Regions from separate parts of the Bariatricus sp. SGI.019 genome, predicted to be linked through region 3. Evidence: riboswitches for the same ligand, from Rfam matches in the RefSeq annotation. Region 3 holds a riboswitch; each other region holds the start of a gene.
What was found. Region 3 has a riboswitch for cobalamin ahead of ACQRD1_RS09585 (hypothetical protein). Riboswitches for the same ligand answer to the same signal wherever they lie in the genome.
Positions count from the first base shown of each region.

Region 1: another riboswitch for cobalamin. It lies ahead of ACQRD1_RS06460 (uroporphyrinogen decarboxylase family protein); the one in region 3 lies ahead of ACQRD1_RS09585 (hypothetical protein).
Region 2: another riboswitch for cobalamin. It lies ahead of ACQRD1_RS00195 (CobW family GTP-binding protein); the one in region 3 lies ahead of ACQRD1_RS09585 (hypothetical protein).

Region 1 covers NZ_JBNPOQ010000008.1:6,143-13,769, reverse strand. The annotation lists gene ACQRD1_RS06480 (insulinase family protein) at 1-2,799, shown strand, start outside; gene era (GTPase Era) at 2,852-3,748, shown strand; gene ACQRD1_RS06470 (hypothetical protein) at 3,803-3,979, shown strand; gene recO (DNA repair protein RecO) at 3,921-4,670, shown strand; cobalamin riboswitch at 4,918-5,104, shown strand; gene ACQRD1_RS06460 (uroporphyrinogen decarboxylase family protein) at 5,170-6,288, shown strand; gene ACQRD1_RS06455 (corrinoid protein) at 6,351-7,007, shown strand; gene ACQRD1_RS06450 (methylcobamide:CoM methyltransferase MtbA) at 7,022-7,627, shown strand, end outside.
Region 2 covers NZ_JBNPOQ010000001.1:33,644-41,270, reverse strand. The annotation lists gene ACQRD1_RS00210 (MetQ/NlpA family ABC transporter substrate-binding protein) at 1-163, shown strand, start outside; gene ACQRD1_RS00205 (AEC family transporter) at 275-1,192, shown strand; gene ACQRD1_RS00200 (uroporphyrinogen decarboxylase family protein) at 1,205-2,290, shown strand; cobalamin riboswitch at 2,359-2,534, shown strand; gene ACQRD1_RS00195 (CobW family GTP-binding protein) at 2,618-3,553, shown strand; gene ACQRD1_RS00190 (corrinoid protein) at 3,572-4,222, shown strand; gene ACQRD1_RS00185 (uroporphyrinogen decarboxylase family protein) at 4,237-5,262, shown strand; gene ACQRD1_RS00180 (uroporphyrinogen decarboxylase family protein) at 5,273-6,142, shown strand; gene ACQRD1_RS00175 (peptidylprolyl isomerase) at 6,237-6,848, opposite strand; gene ACQRD1_RS00170 (uroporphyrinogen decarboxylase family protein) at 7,038-7,627, shown strand, end outside.
Region 3 covers NZ_JBNPOQ010000013.1:3,042-10,668, forward strand. The annotation lists tRNA gene ACQRD1_RS09565 (tRNA-Trp) at 1-64, opposite strand, end outside; gene ACQRD1_RS09570 (ZIP family metal transporter) at 561-1,328, shown strand; gene ACQRD1_RS09575 (dicarboxylate/amino acid:cation symporter) at 1,466-2,701, shown strand; gene ACQRD1_RS09580 (prepilin peptidase) at 2,685-3,128, shown strand; cobalamin riboswitch at 3,205-3,403, shown strand; gene ACQRD1_RS09585 (hypothetical protein) at 3,573-6,695, shown strand; gene ACQRD1_RS09590 (ABC transporter substrate-binding protein) at 6,750-7,627, shown strand, end outside.

The DNA of each region.
Region 1 (7,627 bases), on a different contig from region 3:
GACGATGAGAACAAGGTGTTTAGTATCGGTTTTCGTACTCCGCCCAGTGACAGTACCGGAGTGCCACATATCATGGAACATTCTGTGCTGTGCGGATCAAAGAACTTCCCGGCCAAGGATCCATTTGTAGAATTAGTGAAAGGGTCGCTCAATACATTTTTAAATGCAATGACTTATCCGGATAAAACAGTGTACCCAGTGGCAAGCTGTAACGATAAGGATTTCCAGAATCTCATGCATGTATATATGGATGCGGTACTGTATCCGAATATCTATGAGCATGAAGAGACATTCCGTCAGGAAGGCTGGAGCTACAAACTGGATTCTGCAGATGACAAATTAAGTTATAATGGAGTGGTCTATAATGAGATGAAGGGGGCATTCTCTTCACCGGAAGGTGTGCTTGACCGAGTGGTTCTGAACACATTATTTCCAGATACATCCTATGCAAATGAATCCGGTGGAGATCCGGAGGTCATCCCGGAGCTGACCTATGAACAGTTCCTGGATTTTCACAGGACTTATTATCATCCGTCCAACAGCTATATATATCTTTATGGAGATATGGATATGGAAGAAAAGCTATGCTGGCTGGATCGGGAATATCTTTGTCATTATGAGAAAAAAGTAGTAGATTCAGAGATTCATTTGCAAGAAGCTTTTTCAGAAATGAAGGAATTGGAGATGCCATATTCCATAGCAAGCGATGAATCAGAAGACGAAAATACGTACCTTTCTTATAATAAGGTAATTGGTACAAGTCTAGATCGAGAATTGTATCTGGCGTTTGAAATTCTGGATTACGCATTGTTATCTGCGCCAGGTGCGCCATTGAAGACAGCTCTTACGGATGCTGGAATTGGACAGGATATTATGGGATCTTATGATAATGGAATCTATCAGCCGATTTTCTCTGTAATAGCTAAGAATGCAGATGCAGATCAGAAGGATAAGTTTATTGAAGTTATCGAGAATGTGCTGACGGACATTGTGAAAAATGGGATGGATCAGAAAGCACTTGAGGCGGGAATTAATTATCATGAGTTCCGTTACAGAGAAGCTGATTTTGGAAATTATCCGAAGGGATTGATGTATGGACTTCAGATAATGGATAGCTGGCTATATGATGATGACAAACCATTCATTCATATCGAGGCATTGGATACATTTGCGTTCCTGAAAAAACAGGTGGGAACTCGCTATTATGAGGACTTGATCCAGAAATATCTGCTGGATAATACTCATGGTGCGATTGTTATTGTGAAACCTGAGAAGGGGCGTACTGCCCGCATGGATGCTGAGCTGGATGCAAAATTACAAGAATATAAAGCCAGCCTTGGCGATGAGGAAATCAGAGAAATGGTTTCTCGGACAAAGAAGCTGGAAGAATACCAGTCAGAACCAGAGAGTGAAGAAGCGCTGGAACGGATCCCGGTTTTAAATCGAGAAGATATTTCCAGAGAAATTGATCCGATTTTTAATGAAGAGATGAATTTGGCAGGAGTTCCGGTCGTATTTCATGAAATTGAGACAAATGGAATTGGCTATGTAGATGTGATGTTCGACCTGTCAGGAGTCAGTGCAGAAGAACTTCCTTATGTTGGAATCTTGCAGTCTGTGTTAGGAATCATTGATACAGAGAATTACGGATACGGGGAACTTTTTAATGAGATTAATATGCATACCGGAGGAATTGGAACATCACTGGAGCTTTATAACGATGTTACCAATATAAGGGAGAAGGTATTTAAAGCAACATTTGAAATCAAGGGAAAAGCACTTTATCCAAAGCTTGAAAAAACATTTGAGATGATGGGGGAGATTCTGACTGCTTCCAAGTTAAATGATACGAAACGAATCAAAGAAATCCTGGCAATGACCAAGTCAAGGCTCTCTATGAAATTCCAGTCATCCGGGCATACAACAGCGGCGCTTCGGGCATTGTCCTATGCTTCTCCGTCCGCAAAATTCAAGGATATGACAAATGGCATAGATTTTTACCAGAAGATAGTGGATCTGTCAGAGCATTTCGAGGAAGAAAAAGAATCAATAACAGCAACACTTATCAATCTTACCAAGAAACTATTCCGTCCGGATAACATGATGATCAGTTATACTGCTTCAAAAGAAGGAATGGACGGATTAGAGAAGATGATTGCCAATCTTTCCGAAAGACTTTACAAAGAAGTTCCAGAAGAGACACCATGCATCATCCATTGCGAAAAGAAGAACGAAGGATTCAAAACAGCATCAAAAGTACAGTATGTGGCACGAACCGGTAACTTCATCGATAATGGAGCTGCATATACCGGAGCACTTCAGATTCTGAAGGTAATCCTAAGCTACGATTATCTCTGGCAGAATATCCGTGTAAAAGGCGGAGCATATGGATGCATGAGCAATTTCAACCGCATAGGAGAAGGTTATTTCGTTTCCTACCGTGATCCAAATCTGAAGCGCACCATAGAAGTATACGAAGGAATTGTAGATTACCTGAAGAACTTCACCGTAAGCGACAGAGACATGACCAAATACATCATCGGAACCATCAGCAATATTGATCAGCCTATGACACCCGCAACCAAAGGCGAACGATCCATGAACCTCTACATGAATAAAGTAAGCGCAGACATGATCCGCGAAGAACGCAGTCAGATTCTAGATGCAACACAAGATGATATCCGCGCCCTTTACCGAGTTGTAGAGGCCGTATTGAAGGCAGATCAACTGTGCGTAGTTGGAAGCGAAGACAAAATAGAAGAAAATAAAGAACTGTTTAAAACTGTGACAAGTTTTTAACAGGGGACGTAGTAAATTGAAAGAATACTACGTCCCCATTTAAGGAGTTTTTATGAGAAAAGATTATAAATCGGGATTTGTTACTTTGATCGGACGCCCAAATGTGGGGAAATCTACGTTGATGAATTGTCTGATAGGACAAAAAATTGCCATTACTTCTAATAAGCCGCAGACGACGAGAAATCGTATCCAGACGGTGCTGACAACGGAGGAGGGGCAGATCGTGTTTGTGGATACGCCGGGTATCCACAAGGCGAAGAATAAACTTGGAGAATATATGGTGAATGTGGCAGAGCGGACGTTGAATGAGGTGGATGTGGTGTTGTGGCTTGTGGAGCCAACGACGTTCATCGGTGCAGGTGAGCAGCACATTGCCAAGCAGCTTCAGAGAGTTCATACCCCAATTATTCTGGTTATTAATAAGATTGACAGTGTGAAGAAGGAAGAGGTATTGCCGGCAATTGCAGCGTATAAGGATGTCTGCGATTTTGCGGAAATTGTTCCGGTGTCTGCAAGAAACGGGGATAATACGGATGAGTTGATACGAGTGATCATGAAGTATCTTCCTTATGGACCACAGTTTTATGATGAGGATACCATTACTGATCAGCCGGAGCGTCAGATCGTAGCAGAGCTGATTCGCGAAAAAGCACTTCATTGTCTGCAGGATGAGATTCCACATGGAATTGCGGTGGCAATTGACCAGATGAAGATGCAGAAGAAGGTAATGCATATTAATGCGACCATCATCTGTGAGAGAGACTCCCACAAGGGGATAATTATTGGAAAACAAGGAAATATGTTGAAAAAGATTGGCAGCACAGCCCGCTATGAGATTGAGAAAATGCTGGATTGTCAAGTGAATCTGAAACTCTGGGTTAAGGTAAAGAAGGACTGGCGAGACAGCGAATATCTAATGAAAAATTTTGGATATCGGGATGAAGAATAAAATCAGCCTTTTCTGGGAGAACCTAATCCTATCAACAGAGGATGAGGTGATTTCATGGAAGAAGAGTACTGGGAGCGTTTTCTGGAGACGGGAAAAGTGACAGATTATCTTTGCTATAAGGGAATGCAGATTTGTAAACAGATAATAAAAGACCATGAAGGTGGAATAAACGGTGAATCAGATTACAGTGACAGGCCTGGTCCTGCAGGCAGCTCCTGTCGGCGAATATGACAGACGAGTGGTAATTCTGACAAAAGAACGAGGGAAGATTGCAGCATTTGCCCGCGGCGCAAGAAGGCCTAACAGTGCACTGATGGGAGTAACGAGTCCATTTTCCTTCGGAGAATTTACAGTTTATGAGGGGCGGACATCATATACATTGGTGTCGGCCTCTATTTCCAATTACTTTCAGGAGCTGCGTATGGATGTTGAAGGGGCATATTACGGATTCTATTTTATGGAGCTGGCCAATTATTATGCAAGAGAAGCTAACGATGAGACTCAGCTATTAAAGCTTTTGTATCAGACTCTTCGGGCGCTTGTAAATCCCCATATACCAAACCGGCTGATTCGGTATATCTATGAGCTGAAAACGGTCAGTATCAATGGAGAAGGACCACAGGTATTCCAGTGTGTAGGATGCGGGGACAGAGAAAGACCAATGGTGTTCAGTGTTAGACGTGGAGGTCTGCTCTGTGACAGATGCAGAAGAGATGTTTCGGATGGAATGGTGCTGAATCCCTCTACAATCTATACGCTTCAATATATTGTGGGAACGCCGGTGGAAAAACTATATACCTTTACCGTATCTGATGAAGTGCTTTGGGAACTGGGAAAAGTGACCGGAAGATATCTGGAAACTTACGTAGGAAAAAGATTTAAGTCATTAGAGATATTAGAACAATTGACAAAATTAGGATAAAAATATACATAAAAGGGGAGCCTCGCATCCGACCAGATCTGTTGGTGTGCGAAGCTCCTCTCTGATGTTATTCTTTTTCAAGCAGCGTTTCCTGTAATATATTTATCTGTATTATAGTTTGTCAGAACGAATACATAAAGTGAATGAATCATTTAGAGATGAAAAACCCGTAGAATAGAAACTATCTATATAAGACTTTTATTATAGAAATAACCGATTTGGAAAATGTTAATTCACATGATAAACTTGAAATGTAAACGTATATAGTGACAATGAGAATTGTTGAAAAGGGAATTCGGTGAGAGTCCGGAGCAGCCCGCTCTACTGTGTGACGGACGATGGTTTTATTGACCACTCAAGATGTTTTACTTTTGGGGAAGGAAATCCAGAGGATGAAGTCGAGTCAGGAGACCTGCTATATATTTTCAGGAGATTTCGGTGGGGAAAGGCAGTGTTTACGCTGTTTTTTCGTACCGTATTTTATTTTAGGAGGTAAAAAATGGATTATCAAGAGCTGAAAAAGTTGATGAATGAACAGAAAGAAGAGATGACACCTTCTGAACGTATGGCAGCATACATGAAAGGGGAGGAAGTGGACTGCATTCCATATGGAATTCTTGCCCCAGAGATGGCGATTGCCGATCTGATGGGATATTCAACGAAACAAATGAGCGAAGATCCGGAAGTTATGACAAAGGTCATCAGGGAGAAGGATGTGACATATAACAATTTTGGATTTGGAGTTGGGCCGGATTTAAGAACCATTGGAGTAGCACTTGGATCGAAACTTTTCACACCAGAATACGGAGTGCCTCGAATCGAAGAACATGTCCTTATGGATTATGCAGATTTTGATAAATTAAAAGTAGTGGACCCATATGACAATCCCGTTCTTACCCCAATGCTTGATATGGCAAAAGAATTAAAAAAACGATTACCCGAATATCCAATCAGCACAGGTGTGACAGGGCCAGTGTCATGTGCAGCTGCGATCAGGCCGGTGGATTTAATGTTAAGAGATACCAGAAAAAATCCGGAAATGCTGAAAAAGCTTTTGAAACTTTCCAATGAATGTTCATTAAAATGGGTAGAAGCATTTTGCAAAGAATTTGGGCCATGTTCTGTATTTATATCTGATCCGGTAACCTGCTCGGATATTTTGAGTAAAAAGCAGTTCGATGAGTTTTCTTATCCATATTTGAAAGAGATGATTGATGGACTTTATGAAATAACAGGACAGCCGCCTATGATCCATATTTGTGGAAAAACGAAACCAATCTGGAACGACATTGCAAATAGTGGAGTATGTGCATTTAGTATAGATAATTGCGAAGATCTTGCTGAGGCAAAAGAAGCGATTGGAGATAAAGTGATGTTAATGGGAAATGTACCGCCAGTAGATGTTATGTTAAATGGTACGATTGATGAGGTGATTGCGTCCTGTAAAGAATGTATTGAAAAGGCAGGAGACAGTCCAAAAGGATTCCAGCTTAACGTCGGATGTCAGACGCCGTTTGGTACATCTAAAGAGAATATGGAAGCTCTTATCTATGCAGCAAGAAAATATGGGCGTGGTGCGAAAATAGGATGTCTGCCGAAAGGATTGCAAGAAGATTAAGAGGTAGTTTATAGAATCAATAGATGTTAATCTTGATTAATAAGTTTTAGGAGGAAATGATCATGGCAAGATCAAAAGAGGAATTACTGGAAGCGTTATCTGAATGTGTAGTTGAAATGGAGGACGAAGAGGTCGTAGATGTTGCGAATGAATATCTGGAAGCAGGATACCCAGCGTTTGATGGTATTATGGATGGACTTGTAGATGGAATGAATAAGGCGAGTGATTTGTACGATGCAGAAGAATATTTCGTTACGGATGTATTGCTCTGTTCTGATGCAATGTATGCAGGATTAGACGTGCTTCGTCCGCATCTTCCTGCGGATGATACCGGTGTAGAAAAACCAAAAGTTGTTATCGGTGTAGTAGAAGGAGATACCCATGATATCGGTAAGAATCTTGTAAAGATTATGCTGGACACAGCAGGGTTTGAAATGTATGATTTAGGAAGAGATGTCCCGTTAGATAATTTTGTAGATAAGGCAGTGGAAGTAGGTGCTTCTATTATCTGTATGTCAACACTGATGACAACTACCATGATTGGTATGAAGACCGTTATAGATAAGTTAAAAGAGCGTGGGATCCGTGATCAGTTCAAGATTATGGTTGGTGGAAGTCCGATTTCTCAGAAATATGCAGATGAGATCGGAGCAGATGGATATTCTGTAAATGCAGTAGAAGCGGTGAAGCTTGCTAAGCGTTTGATGGGAATTGCGTAATAAGGAGGCAATACATGTTGACAGAGAAAGAACGTTTGGAAAAAGTGTTCCATCATGAAGAGGTAGATCGCCCTCCGTGCATTTGCCCGGGTGGAATGATGAATATGATTACGTCAGAGTTGATGGATACTTGTGGGGTGACATGGCCGGAGGCACATACGGATGCTGAGATGATGGCAAAGCTTGCGTTGGCGAATTATGAGAATGGATGCTTTGAAAATGTGGGAGTACCGTTCTGTATGACTGTAGAGGCAGAGGCCATGGGGGCAGAAGTGACCATGGGAACGAAGATATTCGAGCCTCATGTGACGGGGTATGCCATCGATTCTGTACTGGATTGGAAGCAACTAAAGCCGGTAAATCATGAAGAGGGCCGTGCAAAGGTAGTTTTAGATGCTATCCGTATTTTAAAAGCTAAGAATCTGGATGTACCAATCGTTGGAAATATTACCGGACCAATCAGTACAGCAAGTTCTGTAATGGAACCTGTGAATTTTTATAAGGATCTCAGAAAACACAAGAAAGAGGCCCATGAATATATGACGTTTGTGACGGAGCAGATTATTGATTTTGCCAGAGCACAGATCGAGGCTGGAGCAGATGTTATTGCAATCTCAGAT
Region 2 (7,627 bases), on a different contig from region 3:
CCAGTCCGATGATAATGATACTTATGCTGTTGGATTTGCTGTAAGAAAAGAAGATAAAGATGCTGAATGGGCAAAAGAGATTGCAGAAGTTGTTCAGTGTGATGACCTGGCTGAGTATTTTAAAACAGAAAAACAGGGAACACAGATTCCATGCTGGGAATAATGAATTTAAATGATGGTAGGAGGAAAGGGGCAGACAGTTATTGGCTGTCCTTTTCGTCTTCCCAGTTAAATACAGGTGTGTTTGCCTGGGAAGGTGAAAAGGAGGAAGGTTGTGGGATTAGCATCGATTACATTATATAAGACATTGGTTATGGTATTTCTCGCATTAGTGGGGGTATTCGGCTATAAAACAGGAATTGTAGATGAAGAGATTAACAAAAAATTGTCGGATCTTGTACTGACACTTTTTACACCGATTCTGTTATTTACATCATTTCAAAAAGATTTTACGAAGGAATTATCATCAGGATTATGTATTTCTGTTTTGCTGTCGGTGATTGCATTTGGAATTATATGGTGTATATGTAAGGCAGTTGTATGCAAACAGGAGAAAAATTATGCAGCAGTGGAACACATTGCGCTTATGTATTCTAACTGCGGGTTTATTGGAATTCCGATGGCACAGGCCATTTTTGGCGAAGATGGAGTTTTTTATATGACAGCATATGTGGCATTGGCAAATTTCCTATTGTGGTCGCATGGAATTATTGTGATGTCTGGGAAAATGAATCTCAAATCAGTGAAAAAGGTATTCACATCACCTACGATTATTGCGATTGTATTGGGCGTAATTTGTTTTGTTATACAGATCAGGATGCCGAAGATTATTGAGGAACCGTTAGAAATGATTGCAAATATGAATACGCCGATGGCTATGATGGTAGCGGGAATTAATATTGCACAGGCAGACTTAAAGCATACATTTCAAAAAAAAAGGTTGTATTGGCTGAGTTTTGTAAAATTAATCATTATGCCGATGTTATTAATTGGACTATTGAAAATGTTTTCGGTGGAAGATACGGTTAAGACGGTTATTGTATTGGCGACTGCCTGCCCAGTGGGAGTGACAGGAAGCCTGTTCGCACTTCGTTACGGAAAAGATGCCATATATGCATCAGAATTATTTGCAATGTCGACGATTATATCAATTGTAACAGTGCCGCTTATGATGCTGTTTTGTGGCGCGTAGGGAGGAATAAAAATGGAATTGATCAAATTAGAAATGACCCCAAAGGAACGTACAATTGCTTATGCACAAGGAGAGGAAGTAGATAGAATCCCGACCTCTCTTAGCGCAAGTGAGACTGTGCCGCCCTTATATGGAATTCCTATTAGTAAATATTATTTTTCGGCAGATTTGATGGTAGAGGTAGAGAGCCGTCTGGCGGAAGATTTCCATGCAGATAATATGGGAATTGGATTAGGACTAAGAACACTGGTAGAGGCATTAGGGACGAAACTAGAGTATCCAAAGCAAAATGTGTCTTATATTTTAGAACCGGCATTAAAAAGCTTTTCAGATGTGGAGAACATGGAGTTGGTGAATGTGGAAAAAGACGGAAGATTCCCCATTATTATTGAAGCGTTTGAACGGCTACAGGAAAGATTCGGATCAGAACGGGTTCTTGGCAGCGGTCTTGCAGGTCCACTTACAACAGCTGCCAGTCTGATTGGAACAGAAACGTTCTTAAAAGCAACAGTGAAAAATAAAGAAGGTGCACATCGACTTCTTCAATATAGCACAGATTGTATTGTGAAGTGCTGCAGAGATATGAATCAGAAACTGGGAATTAAGTTTATGTTATCAGAGCCAATGGCTTCTCGGGATCTTTTAAGTAAAAGACAGTTTAATGAATTCTTTGTGCCTTATCTGAAACAGGCTGTTAAAAGATTGAACGAATTTCAGGGAGCAACGTCTATTCATATTTGTGGACATACAAAAGACCGGTGGCAGGAAGTGGTTGATGCCGGTGTTTCAGGATTCTGGGTAGATAATTGTGAGAGCTTGAAAGAATTGAAAGAGGGTTATGGCAACAGAATTGCTATCAGCGGTAATCTAATGCCGGTAGACGTACTGAGAAATGGGACGGTTAAAGATATTGAAGAACATGTAAAAAAATGTATTGCAGATGCAGGCGATAATCCTTGTGGATATAATCTGTGCCCTGGATGTACAACCCCGGTAGGAACGCCGAAAGAGAATATGATTGCATTCATGAATGCGGCAGCAATCTACGGAAGAGGGGCGAAAAAAGGCTGTATGCCAAAAGGAATGATAGAAATATAATTCATAGGAATTGTCTATAAAACTATTGGAATTATCAATTGGGATGAAAAGATATTTTATGCTACCATATGAGTAGTAACATATATAGTGATGCATAGGCATTGAAAAGGAAATCTGGTGAGAGTCCAGAACAGCCCGCTCTACTGTATGACAGACGATAACCTGAATACCACTCTGGGATAGAGGAAGGCAGGATTAGAGGGAGAAGTTAAGTCAGGAGACCTGCTATATATGAACGAGCTTATCGGTGGGGAGAAAGCGGTGTGTTTACGCTGCTTTTTCTGCACCGTTTTTTTCTGCTATAAAGCATGTCTTAGGGGTGAGTGAATGGAAGTACAGATTGTATCAGGTTTTTTGGGAGCTGGAAAGACAACTTTTTTAAATAAATATCTACCACTTCTGAAGGGAAAAACGGTAGTCATAGAGAATGAGTTTGGGGATGTGGGACTTGATGGAGAATTGATTCAGGAGGATCTTCCGGTTAAAGAATTGTATGCAGGATGTATCTGCTGCAGTCTGGCGCTGGATTTCCAAAAAGGGATTAAAGAACTTGCAGAGCAGTTCCATCCGGATCGGATTGTTATTGAACCTTCTGGTGTGGGAAGACTTACAGATGTTGTAAAGGCCTGTGGCCGGGCAAAAGAAAAGGAAGGAATAGATCTTAGAATTACCAAATTGATTGTAATATTAGATATTACGGAGTTTGAAGATTATATAGATGGTTTCGGTGCGTTTTACCTGGATCAGATTCAAAATGCAGGACTTATATTATTGAGTAATCTGGAACAGGTGTCAAAAGAGGAAAAGAATCGATTGATTTCGGAGATAAGAGAGGTAAATCCCGATGCTGTTATATATGAAGATGACTGGCGTAAGATGGAAGGCGCAGCATTGTTAGAGCTTTTGGATATGACAGAAGATTATGAAAATAATCCGGAAGATGATATGGAAGAGATCATGATGTCGCCGGCTTTCGCAGATAAGATATTTTCCAGTATGTCAATAGAAAATGCCAGAGAAATGACTGCTCATGAATTAGAGAAGGCGTTGTATGGATTAAAGGATAAAAAATATGGAAAAGTCCTGCGTGCCAAAGGAATTGTAAAAGCAGGGGGTGGAAGAGTGTTGCATTTTGATTTTACACCATCCATTGTGGAAGTGGCAGATATCTCGGATACCGTCAAAGGGACGAAAGTGGATGAGATTATTATTATAGGATGTAATTTGAATGAAACAGCGATTTGGGAGCTGTTTTCTATATAATGCAAGGAGGAAAGCAAGATGCAGGCAAAGGAAGAGTTGTTGCAGAAATTATCAGACTGTGTGTTTGATATGGAGGATGAGGAAGTTGTAGATGTGGTCAAAGAGTATATTGAATGTGGTTATGACCCACAGGAAGGTATGCTGGAAGGCCTGGTTGATGGAATGAAGAGAGCCAGTGCCATGTATGAAGAAGGAGAATACTTTGTGCCGGAACTGATTGTATGTTCTGATGCAATGTATGCTGGAATCGAAGAGTTCCAAAAATATCTGCCAGACACAGAAGACACTAGTATTGGTAAAGTGTTAATCGGTGTTGTAGAAGGAGATACTCATGATATTGGAAAGAATCTGGTAAGAATCATGATGGAGACTGGAGGATTCGATGTTCATGATCTGGGACGAGATGTGCCTTTGGATGCATTCGTGGACTATATCAGAGACAATGATGTAGATATCTTGTGCATGTCTTCGTTAATGACTACGACAATGCCGGGCATGGCTACAGTCATTGAGAAGTTAAAAGAAGCAGGACTTCGTGATAAGGTCAAGATTATGGTCGGTGGAGCACCGGTATCTCCGGCGTTCGCAGAACGCATTGGTGCAGACGGATATACCAGAAGTGCAATTGAAGCAGTTGAATTTGCAAAGAAATTAGTTGGGGCAGCATAGGAGGATATAATATTATGATGGGAAAAAGAGAAGCGGTAAAGGCAATTTTGGAAGGGAAAGGCGCCGATAGGATTCCCGTAATTATGAATGCATTTTCACTTCCGGTTGCCCGCTATGGATATACAATGCCAGAGGCATTGATGGATCCAGAGAAGCTTACAAAATGTATGGTCGGTACCAGACGTGAACTTGGATATGATGGTTTGTGTGCTGGTGCATATAGTGGAATTGCCCGGATGATGGGTGGCCATCTTCCGAACAGTGAAGGTAAGATTGTCGGAGATGGGGATGATGTCGTACATTCATTAGAAGATATCAAAAAATTGCGTCCCTTTAAAGCTGAAGAGTGTATGGGATTAAAAGGGATATTAAAGACTATTGAGTTGATGCGAAAAGAAGAACCAGACGAGCCTATATTTGTAATCGTACATACACCGACGGCGGTAGCATTTACCTTAATGGGAGCAAAACCGGCATTTAAAGCGATGGTAAAGAATCCGGAATTGTTCCGTGCAATTTCTGATTATGTAGAAGATGCAGTCGTTGAGTCCTGTAAAGTACTTACGGATGCCGGGGTTGATTTCCTGTGGTTCCCGACACCGAATTTTGGTGGCTACTGTATTTCAAGAAGATCCTATGAAAAATGTATTTCGGAAAGTAATATTCGTGCATTAAAGAGAATCAAAGACGATGGAGCACCAATCGTGCTGCATACTTGTGGATTATATGATGACAGATTTGATCTGGTGTTAAATGAGTCTGGAGATGCTTGGCATATTTCTGATACCAGTACTAAGAAAATCAAAGAAGAATATGGAGATAAGGTAGCATTAATGGGAAGCATCCCTTGTGTCTCTGTTCTTCTGGAAGGAACAGAAGAAGAAGTGTACCAGTTCTCTTATAAAGAATGTATGGATGCTGCAAAGGATGGGCGGTTTATTTTGAGCGGAGACTGCGACGTACCGCCGTCAACGCCGGATGAGAACATGAGGGCAGCAATCAGAGCTGCAAAGGATGCAGAAAAAGTATTGTTCGGATAGGAGAATTATTATGGGAGACATCAAAGATTTTCACTGTACCTATGATAATTCAGTAGGAATCAGTGGAGAAGTAACCGATGGACTTGACCTTACGTTCCCGGATGCATATATGCACTGGGATACAATGGCAAAACTGTCAAAAGCATTGAAGGAGCATGATAACGCTTCTTTCTGTGAACTGCCATTTTGCCATACCGTTGAGGCAGAAGCAATGGGCGGCATCATTAATTATGGAAATGAGACGACCGGACCACGGGCAAAAGAATATATCTGTACTGCAGTAGAAGAACTGCTGGAACTACCGGAAATTGATTTTTCTCAGGGAAGAATCCATGAGGTTCTGCTTGCTTGTAAAGCACTCCGCGACCAAGGGGAACATATAGTTCTCCAGATATCTGGACCATTTACGATTCTGAATGTTTTGATTGATGCAAAATATGTGTTCAAAGGATGGCGCAAAAAGCCGGAGATTATGAAAGAAGTGTTCTGGAAATTCGGTAATCAGATATTAAAATTCATGGAAGAGGCGAAAAAGTATGATGTAGACCTCATTAGTTATGCAGATTCTTCCGGTGGTGTAAATATTCTGGGGCCGAAGATGGCGGAACAGGTCGTAGAAGAATTTACTTATGAATTTCTGAAAAAAGCAGAAGCACTTGCGGATGATAAGACCTTAATCTTGTTGTGCCCGAAGACAACATTTGCGCTGCTCGGAATGGATAAGGCAGAGTTGGTTGACCGGAAGTTGACTGGGCCGATGTCATATGGAGCGGCCTGCATTGAGATGACCGGTCAGATAAAATTCGCGGGCCAGATGTGTATTAAAAATGTGGGATATCATATGGATAATGGTATCTTTAAAGAAGTGAAATTGAAGTAGAGTAGGTTTAAGGGTGTGAAAGGCTGTCTGGAATCAGGTAAAGAAATGAACGTTCCATTGACAGCCTTTTTGTTATTATCAAATATAGATGCTTTTATTCATGAGAGTTCGTATCGCTGTGACGTTCCCAGAACTGTGCCCATGAAGGAGTCATGACACCTTCGTTTATGCGAATCGGATCTGGATAAGTGATGCCTTTTAGATCTAATTCTACATGGTCGATGATCTCTGGTTCTACAGGAGTATTCACTATAAGACCAGGAATCGGAAAATCGTCAACCGGACGGATTGCGACGTGCTCCAGGCGGAGAATTTCTTCTATTCCAGATATCACTTTCCCGAAGACTGGATAGTGTCCTTTGTGTTCCGGACAAGGACGTAAGGGGAAGAAGAATTCACAGCCTGCCTGACCAAGATCATCATATCCGCCCATGCATACGCATCCGACCTCGGAGTCCAGAGGTGTGAGTTCTGGATGAAGTTCATATTCAAAAGGAATCAGATATTGCCCTTCTTTTTTTCGAAATCCGGTATAACTGATGTCGACCCAGTGTCCGGGAACGATCCGTTCGATTGGGTGGCCGTCAAAGACACCATGGCTGGCAGCATAGATAAAGCTGGATACTGTATTCGGTGCAGTCTCAGGTAAGAGTTCAATGACGATGCGAGATTGGTTTGCCATATATATCGTAGCAGTCGGATTCATAAGTTTATCTCCTTTTTCGTAAATTTTATGGGATTAAGGATTTTCGTCCCTGATATTAATATTATAAAATGTGAAGGTAAATAATGCAAATCAAGACTGTATATTTGCCAATTGCGAATATGTCTAAAATCATCTAGAATAAAGAAGATTGAAGATACAGATCAATATAAATGAAAAGGCGGAGATGAAATGAGAGCGGTAAAACATAGAGCGGATCAGATGACGCCATTGGAAAGAGCGGAAGCAATCGCAGCCGGAAGAGATTGTGACAGAGTTCCCTGTGTTCCTTTTATGGGTGAACTGAAGTGCAGTCTTGCAGGAATTACAGTCTGGGATTTCTGGCATGATCCACAGAAGATGGCAGATGCCGAGGTTATTGCGTTTAACAGATATGGGTATGACCGGATTACGATCGGACCAAATACCAGGGGAATCACGGAAGCGTTGGGAGGGAGATTTGTATATCCGGAAAAGGGACTTCCTTATGCAGATGAGCCTTTTTTGAAGTCATATGATCAATTGGATGATATAGATCCCATAGATGCAAAGAAGAATCCGAGAATCCAGACATTTGCGAAGGAAGCAGATATTCTGCAGAAAGAGGCAGCAGATATTGTGCCGATCGAATCCAGCATAGGCGGACCATTTACGATTGCATCGAATCTGCGGGGGGTGGAACTGCTTCTACGTGACTGCCGTAAATGCCCAGAACAGATTGACCGATTAATGAGAATTATTACCGATAGTCAGAAAAGCTGTATAGATGTGGCGGCTGAATA
Region 3 (7,627 bases):
TGAGAGAATCGAACTCCCGCCAAAGGTTTTGGAGACCCCTATCATACCACTTGACCAATCCCCTATATTTCTCTGTCGCACTAGATATTTATACCATATAACATTGATAGTTGTCAATAGATAAATTGAAAATAACACATTAAATTTTAACACCCTGGAGCGTGATCAATTTTCCGAAGATAGAAGACTGTAAACCCAGCGCAACGGAATCGGCGTATTCCAATTTTATTGGAGGGAGAAGAATCTCGCCCATTTCAGTTGGAATACTGCGATAATGCTTTTTGGATTTTAAAAATTCCGTTTTTTTCTTGTTTGCGAACCTCGCATAGATCTCTGTGATTCCCGCTCAGGAATGGCACATATAGACTTCGATAAAGATATTTGAAATGTCTTTTTTTCTCATATATTCTTTTAAAGGTTCTTCATAATGAAAATTCATGCAGCTTTCTCCTTTTTTATTGTATGGACTAGTTTTATTATAGCCTGGAATAGGAGAGAATTCCAGATATATGAAGAACAATCTTTATTTAATTCCATATATTGACTAATGGGTGAGAAGAATGAATGGAATTATATGGACTTTTTTGGGAACTTTATTGACGCTTTCTGTGACGACACTTGGAGCAGCAGGAGTATTTTTCGTAAAAAAGGAGATTGGAGGAAGATTACAGAGTGGATTTCTGGGGTTTGCCGGCGGTGTGATGATTGCGGCTTCGGTATGGTCTTTGCTGTTGCCGGGAATCGAATACGCAGAAGAGAATGGACAGATTAGCTGGCTGGTCATTACCTGTGGTTTTTTGATAGGTGTATGGCTGTTGATTCTAGTGGATTATTTGATTCGAAAGTGGGAGAGTTTTCAGGTTAAAAGGAATACGGCGATGCTGGTGACGGCAATTACAGCGCACAATATCCCGGAAGGAATGGCGATTGGCATTGCATTTGCATTGGCAGCTCAAGATCTTCAGGATGCATCAAGGTTGTCAGGGGCCATTGCTTTAACGGTCGGTATTGCAATTCAGAATTTTCCAGAAGGGACTGCCGTTGCATTGCCACTAATTAACAATGGAATAAGTAAGAAAAAAGCCTTTTTTATTGGGAGCATGTCGGCGGTTGTGGAGCCAGTCTTTGGAGTTCTGGCAGCTGCAGCAGCAAATATGGTGCAGGGAGGGATGCCATGGTTTCTGGCATTTGCAGCAGGAGCCATGATTTATGTCGTAGTACAGGAGCTGATACCGGAAGCATATATCGGAGAAGAAGAAAAATCAGGGACGTTGGGATTTATTGTGGGATTTCTTGTGATGATGATTCTGGATGTCGCGTTTGGATAAGGGAGTAAATTGTATAGTAAATATGCATAGAAAAACCAGAGTAAGTGAAAAAATAAACAATAATAGTAATAAAATCGGGGTTGTGATATACTAATTTAATATGAGAGTAATAAAAAAGATACTGATGAGGAGGACTTATGGAAAAGAAAAAGTTAAGTATGCCTGTGAAGACATTAATAGGATTAGCGCTTGGTGTCATAGCGGGATTGGCATTGCAGAATCATGCTGATTTTGCCAATACATATATCAGCCCATTTGGAACATTGTTCCTGAATTGCATCAAGATGATTGTTGTACCAATGGTATTTTCTTCAATTATCGTGGGCGTATGTGGAATCGGTGATGCAAAAAAGATTGGAAGAATCGGCGGAAAGACAGTGGTATATTTCTTATGTACAACTGCTTGTGCAGCAACACTTGGTATTATTGTGTCCAATATATTTAAGATTGGTCAGGGCTTTGAGATTACAGGAGAAGTTGCAGAGGTAACGATTCCGGAGAGTACGGGAGTTATCAATACCTTAGTTAATATTATTCCGTCAAATCCGATACAATCACTGGCAAATGGAGATATGCTCCAGATTATTGCGTTTGCCATTGTCATTGGCGGCGGAATTGTGATGATTGGAGATAAGGGTAAACCAATTCTCAAAGCATTCGATTCACTGGCTGAAGCAATGTATGCCATTACCGGAGTGATTATGAAGTTTACACCTGTTGCAGTATTTGCGTTGATTACACCGATTGTGGCAGAAAATGGGGCAGAAGTACTGCTTCCGTTGGTCAGTGTGGTTCTGGCAGTTTATGGTACTTGTATATTGCATGCAATCATTGTATATTCATCTTCTGTAAAATTATTTTCCGGCGTGGGACCAAAAGAATTCTTTCAAAAAGCAGCAGAAGCAATCGTATTTGCTTTTACTTCAGCAAGTAGTTCAGCGACATTGCCATATTCTATGAAATCAGCAGAACAGTTGGGTGTCACAGAAGAGGTGCGTTCTTTTGTGATTCCGCTCGGTTCTACGATCAATATGGACGGAACTGCTATTTATCAGGGAATCTGTGCATTATTTATTGCAAATGTATATGGAATTCATCTGAGTCTGGTGCAGCAGATTACAATTGTGCTGACGTGTACATTTGCGTCTATAGGGGCGGCAGGAATCCCAGGGTCTGCAATGGTCATGCTTTCCATGGTTCTGCAGTCTGTAGGGCTTCCGCTGGAAGGTATCGGACTGGTGGCTGGAATCGACCGGATTACAGATATGGCTCCAACGGCTACGAACATTACTGGAGATATTGCATGTTCTGTTGTGATTCAGGCAACTGAGAACAAAAAACAGAAGGAGAGATCGGATGGTGAATGTCTGTAGAATATTATTTGCGGCAGGATTCTTAAGTTTATTGGCAATGATAGCCTATAATGATTGGAAGACAATGAAGATTCCGAACAAATTAATCATAATAACTGGAGGGGTTGGTCTGGCATCAACCCCTTTTTTCACAGAAATCAGTCTGATGGAGAGAGGAATCGGCGTCTTATGTATCAGCATACTGCTTCTCATTATTACGTGTATTGTTCCGGGAAGCTTCGGCGGCGGTGATATCAAACTCACGGCTGTCTGTGGATGGTATCTTGGATGGCGGTGTATGATGCTTGCATTCGTAATGGCGGTATTTAGCGCAGGAATCTATGTAGTATGGATTCTGGTGCAAAAAAAAGTTGGATATAAAACATCATTTCCATTTGGGCCATTCTTATGCCTTGGTATGGCTACAGCTTATTTTTTGAGAATGTGAAAAAGGAAGGACTTTCTTTGGGAAATATTGTAATTGGCTGATAAGTCTGCTACAATGAAGTAGTGATTGATAATATCAAATATATGGGGTTTTCAGTGCCAGACAGATGTTCATCTGTAGGGGTAAAAGGGAATCAGGTGCAAGTCCTGAGCGATCCGGTCACTGTAAGCAAGGAGTAAGGCTGTGATATGCCATTGCATATATTTTATATGTGAGAAGGTGCAGCCGAGCGTTGATATGTAAGTCAGGAAACCTGCTGAAAATGTTGGTGAATAGCTTCCGAAGAAAGTGTTTTCATGTAATAAAGATAAAGTTGTGGGAATATGTTTTTCACAGCTCTTGAAGAATGTCTGCTTTCGGAATGATAGCAGGCTTTTTCTTTGCAATACCAACAAGGGGCCACTTCCCCAGAAGGCCGAAAATAATCAAAAGGAGAGGATTTAAGTGAAAAGTAACACGAAAAAATTTCTTGCCCTTCTTCTGGCTGTGGCTATGGCAGTAATGCCTGTAACTTCGCTTCGAGCAGAAGAGTCCAATGTACAAGGACAGGAAAATGCAGAGAATGAACAGCAAGAAGAAGTGGCAGAAGGAGAAGAAGATGGACAGGGAAATACTTCTGAAGCTTTGCAGACTGTAGAGGTGCCTAAAGTTGAAGAAAGTGCAGAAAATGGACAGACATCGGAAAATGAAACAGTACAGCAGCCGATGGAATCTCAATCTTCCAATTCCCAGGGAAATGTGGAAGATGACACGGAAGAATTCAAGGTCGTTAAGTCAGAAGCAAAGGAAAATTGTGAGAAGGTCAGTATTTCCGTTTTTACAGCGAAGCTGACTTATAATAAGATCTATATTGGAAATAAAGAAGACACAGTAAAAGAACCAGTGATTGAAGGTCAGAAAAATGACCTGGGCGGTTATACATTTACTTTTGATGTAGAAAAAGAACAGCTTGGACAAAAGATATTGATTGTGCCTTATTATGCAGAAAAAAATGAATGGTATGTAGAAAAAGATGTACGTCTGGAGATTCCTGAAGAGGTAGAAGCAGAAAATATAGATTCGGATGCAGAAGAAGGCACATTTGAATCTGCGAAAATGACAAGGCAACTTCCAATGTTATTGGAAGCAGAAGCATCAGAAGAAACGTCCAAGACAGTGGAGCTTATTAGCGGTGCGGAATATAGTACGACTGTTGAAAGCAGCAGCTCTATGTTTAACATTGTGTCTTGTAAAATGACAAGTGAGAATGGTAAGGTGTGGGCTGACATTACACTCAGTGGAACCTCTTATACAAAACTTTTTATTGGAACAAAAGAAGAAGCGGCAGGTGCAGAAGAGCCACAATATATAGGTTATACAGAAAATGCAGAGGGGCAATATGTATTTAGAATTCCAGTGAGTAAATTGGATGAACCGTTAAAGGTGGCGGCATATTCCAAAAAGAGTTGTGACTGGTTTGACCGTGAATTGACATTCAGTTCGGAAAATCTAAAGATTGAAAAAATACCCGATGGAATATACGAGAATGTTGCTGTGGAATCCAGCAGTACGATGTTTAATGTTGTAGATTGCACATTATTTAATGAAAATGGCACTATGCAGGCCGCAATTACATTAAGTGGAACTGGATATACAAAGCTTTACGTGGGAACTGCAGAGGAAGCAGAGCAGGTAACAGACTATATAGATTATGCGGTAGATGCAGATGGGAAATATGTATTCACAATTCCTGTATCAGGGTTAAATACAGAAATAAAGATAGCAGCATTTTCTGAAAAGAGCCAAAAATGGTTTGATCGTATTCTGGTATTTAATCCGGAAGTAAATAATCTGAAAACGTTACCGGATGGAACATATGATGATATAATCGTGACTTCAAGTAATAAAATGTTTAAAGTCATTGCTTGTACCTTAAGTAGTGAAAATGGTTCAATGCAAGCTGCAATTACATTAAGCGGAACTGGATATACAAAGCTTTATATGGGAAGTGCAGAAGAAGCACAGACTGCAGAAAATTATATAGAATATACAGAGGGTGCAGATGGAAGATATGTATTCACAATTCCCGTATCGGGGTTAAATACAGATATAGAGATAGCGGCACTGGGTTCAAAATGGTATGATCGTACTTTGGTTTTTTCATGGGGAACAAGCAGTATACCTTGTGGCGTACAAGAAGAAAGTACAGATAATCCAGAAAATCCGGGCGGAAGTACTGGAAATACTGGCAACACTGGTAATTCAGGTTCCAGCGGCAGCACCGGTTCTTCCGGCAGTCAGAATAATAGCAATCCAGATTCCGAATCCAAGTATGAGTCTGACTTAAGCGGTTCGACTGGAAAAGTGAACAATACCACCAAGTTAAAAGACGGCGTCTATACACCAGACAGCTTCACATGGTCGGGTGGAACCGGACGTGTAAGCATTTCTTGTACAAAGATTACAATAACGAACGGTCAGGCATATGCGACAATCGTATTCAGCAGTCCGAACTACAGTTATGTAAAGGCTAACGGCAATAAATACTATGCTACAGTTGTGGGCGGAACTTCTGTTTTTACGATTCCGGTTGAGTTGAATAAAAATAACCAGATTATTGGTATGACAACGGCGATGTCAACGGCACATGAAGTTGCTTACAATATCTTTATATATCTTGCAGCAGCAGGAGAAGCAGACGACAAAACAGTTATTGGAAGCGGTATGGGAAGCAGCAAGAAACTGGACGAAGAGGCACCGGATATTCTTGGTTTAGAATACGAAGATGAAGTGACTTTGGATTATGCTGAGTACTTTAAGATCTATAAATATGAACAGGGCATTACGCTTCTTGAGATTGATCTGGTATCAGGTACGGTAAGAGAAGATGCAGAGGACGAAGAGACAGAGAAAGATTCTAAGAAGAAGGTTGAGTCAGAAGACGAGACAGAGAATGTAGAAGATGATGATTCGGCAGAAACTTCGGAGGAAACGGCTTTGGATGTTCAGACACAGGAAGAGATCGTAGCAGAGCTTTATAAAGAAAATGTTGTGAAATATCTGATCGTTCCGGAAGGTGTAGAGATTCCGGCCGGACTTGATAAAGAAGTTGTTGTGATCCAACAGCCGGTTGATAAGACCTATGCGGCTTCCGATGATATTCTGGAACAGTTGGAACAGATGGATATGCTGGATCAGGTGGCAGCAGTTGCCTGTGAGGAAGATGACTGTAAGATTGATGCGATAGCAGATAAGATGGAGAAGGAAGAAATATCCTTTGCAGGTACATATGAGGAACCGGACTTTAAGAAATTAATCAGCAGTAAATGTAATCTTGCCCTTCTTCCGGCTGACATTCTTCCGCAGGAAGATGAGAAAGAAGACCTGACAGTAGAAGAACAGGAAGAGCGTTTCTTTGAACAGGCAGAGAAATATGCGCTTCTTGATATCCCGGTGGTTATAGATTGTTCTGCAGATGAAGAAGAAGAGCTGGCACAGAAGGAATGGGTAAAGGTTTATGGAGCCATTTTCGGGTGTGAAGAGAAAGCAGAAGAGCTTTTTCATGCGGCTGTAGCAGCAAAAAAATAATACGGTAGAGACAGGGACGGCGTAACGGCCGTCTCTGTTAATGGAGATGGTGAAATGAAAAAAAACAGGAAGAAAATAATCAGTCTGCTTTTGGTTTTGCTGATGGTGATGGAAGGAATTATTGGATGTGCTTCTGAAAGTAAAGAGACACCTGATGATGCAGGGCAATCAGAAGAGACGATACAGACAGAGCAGAAAGAGGAAAGTAAAAAGGCTTTGGAGATTCCCGGGCTTACTTATGAACGGACACTGGAACTTGATTATGCAGAGGGCTTCGATGTATATTATTACAATGATGGCTATGAAGTGATTGAAGTTTATGACAGTGCAACGTATCTGCTTGTACCGGAAGATGGAGAAGTTCCGGAAGGAATAGATGAAGATATTGTTATATTACAGAAACCTTTGGATAAGATATATTTGGCGGCAACCTCCGCAATGGCTTTGTTTGATGCGATTGATGCATTGGGATCAATCAGACTCAGCGGAACAGATGTTTCAGGGTGGTATATTGATCATGCGGTCGCTGCAATGGAGGCAGGTGATATCCTGTTTGCAGGCAAATACAGTGAGCCGGATTATGAGCTTATGATTGACGAAGGATGTAATCTTGCGATTGAATCTACCATGATTCAGCATTCGCCAAAAGTAAAAGAGATGATTGAAGATCTTGGCATTCCGGTATTTGTTGACCGCTCCAGCTATGAGATACATCCTCTTGGAAGAACAGAATGGATCAAGTTGTATGGGGCGATGGTAGATAAAGATGATGAAGCAGAAGCCTTTTTTGAAGAACAGACAAAGGTCATTGAAGAATTAAAGGATTTTAAGAATACAGAAAAAACGGTAGCATTTTTCTATGTGAAGTCGGATGGCTCTGTTGTTGTACGTAAAACGGAAGATTATATTCCGACGATGATAGAGATTGCCGG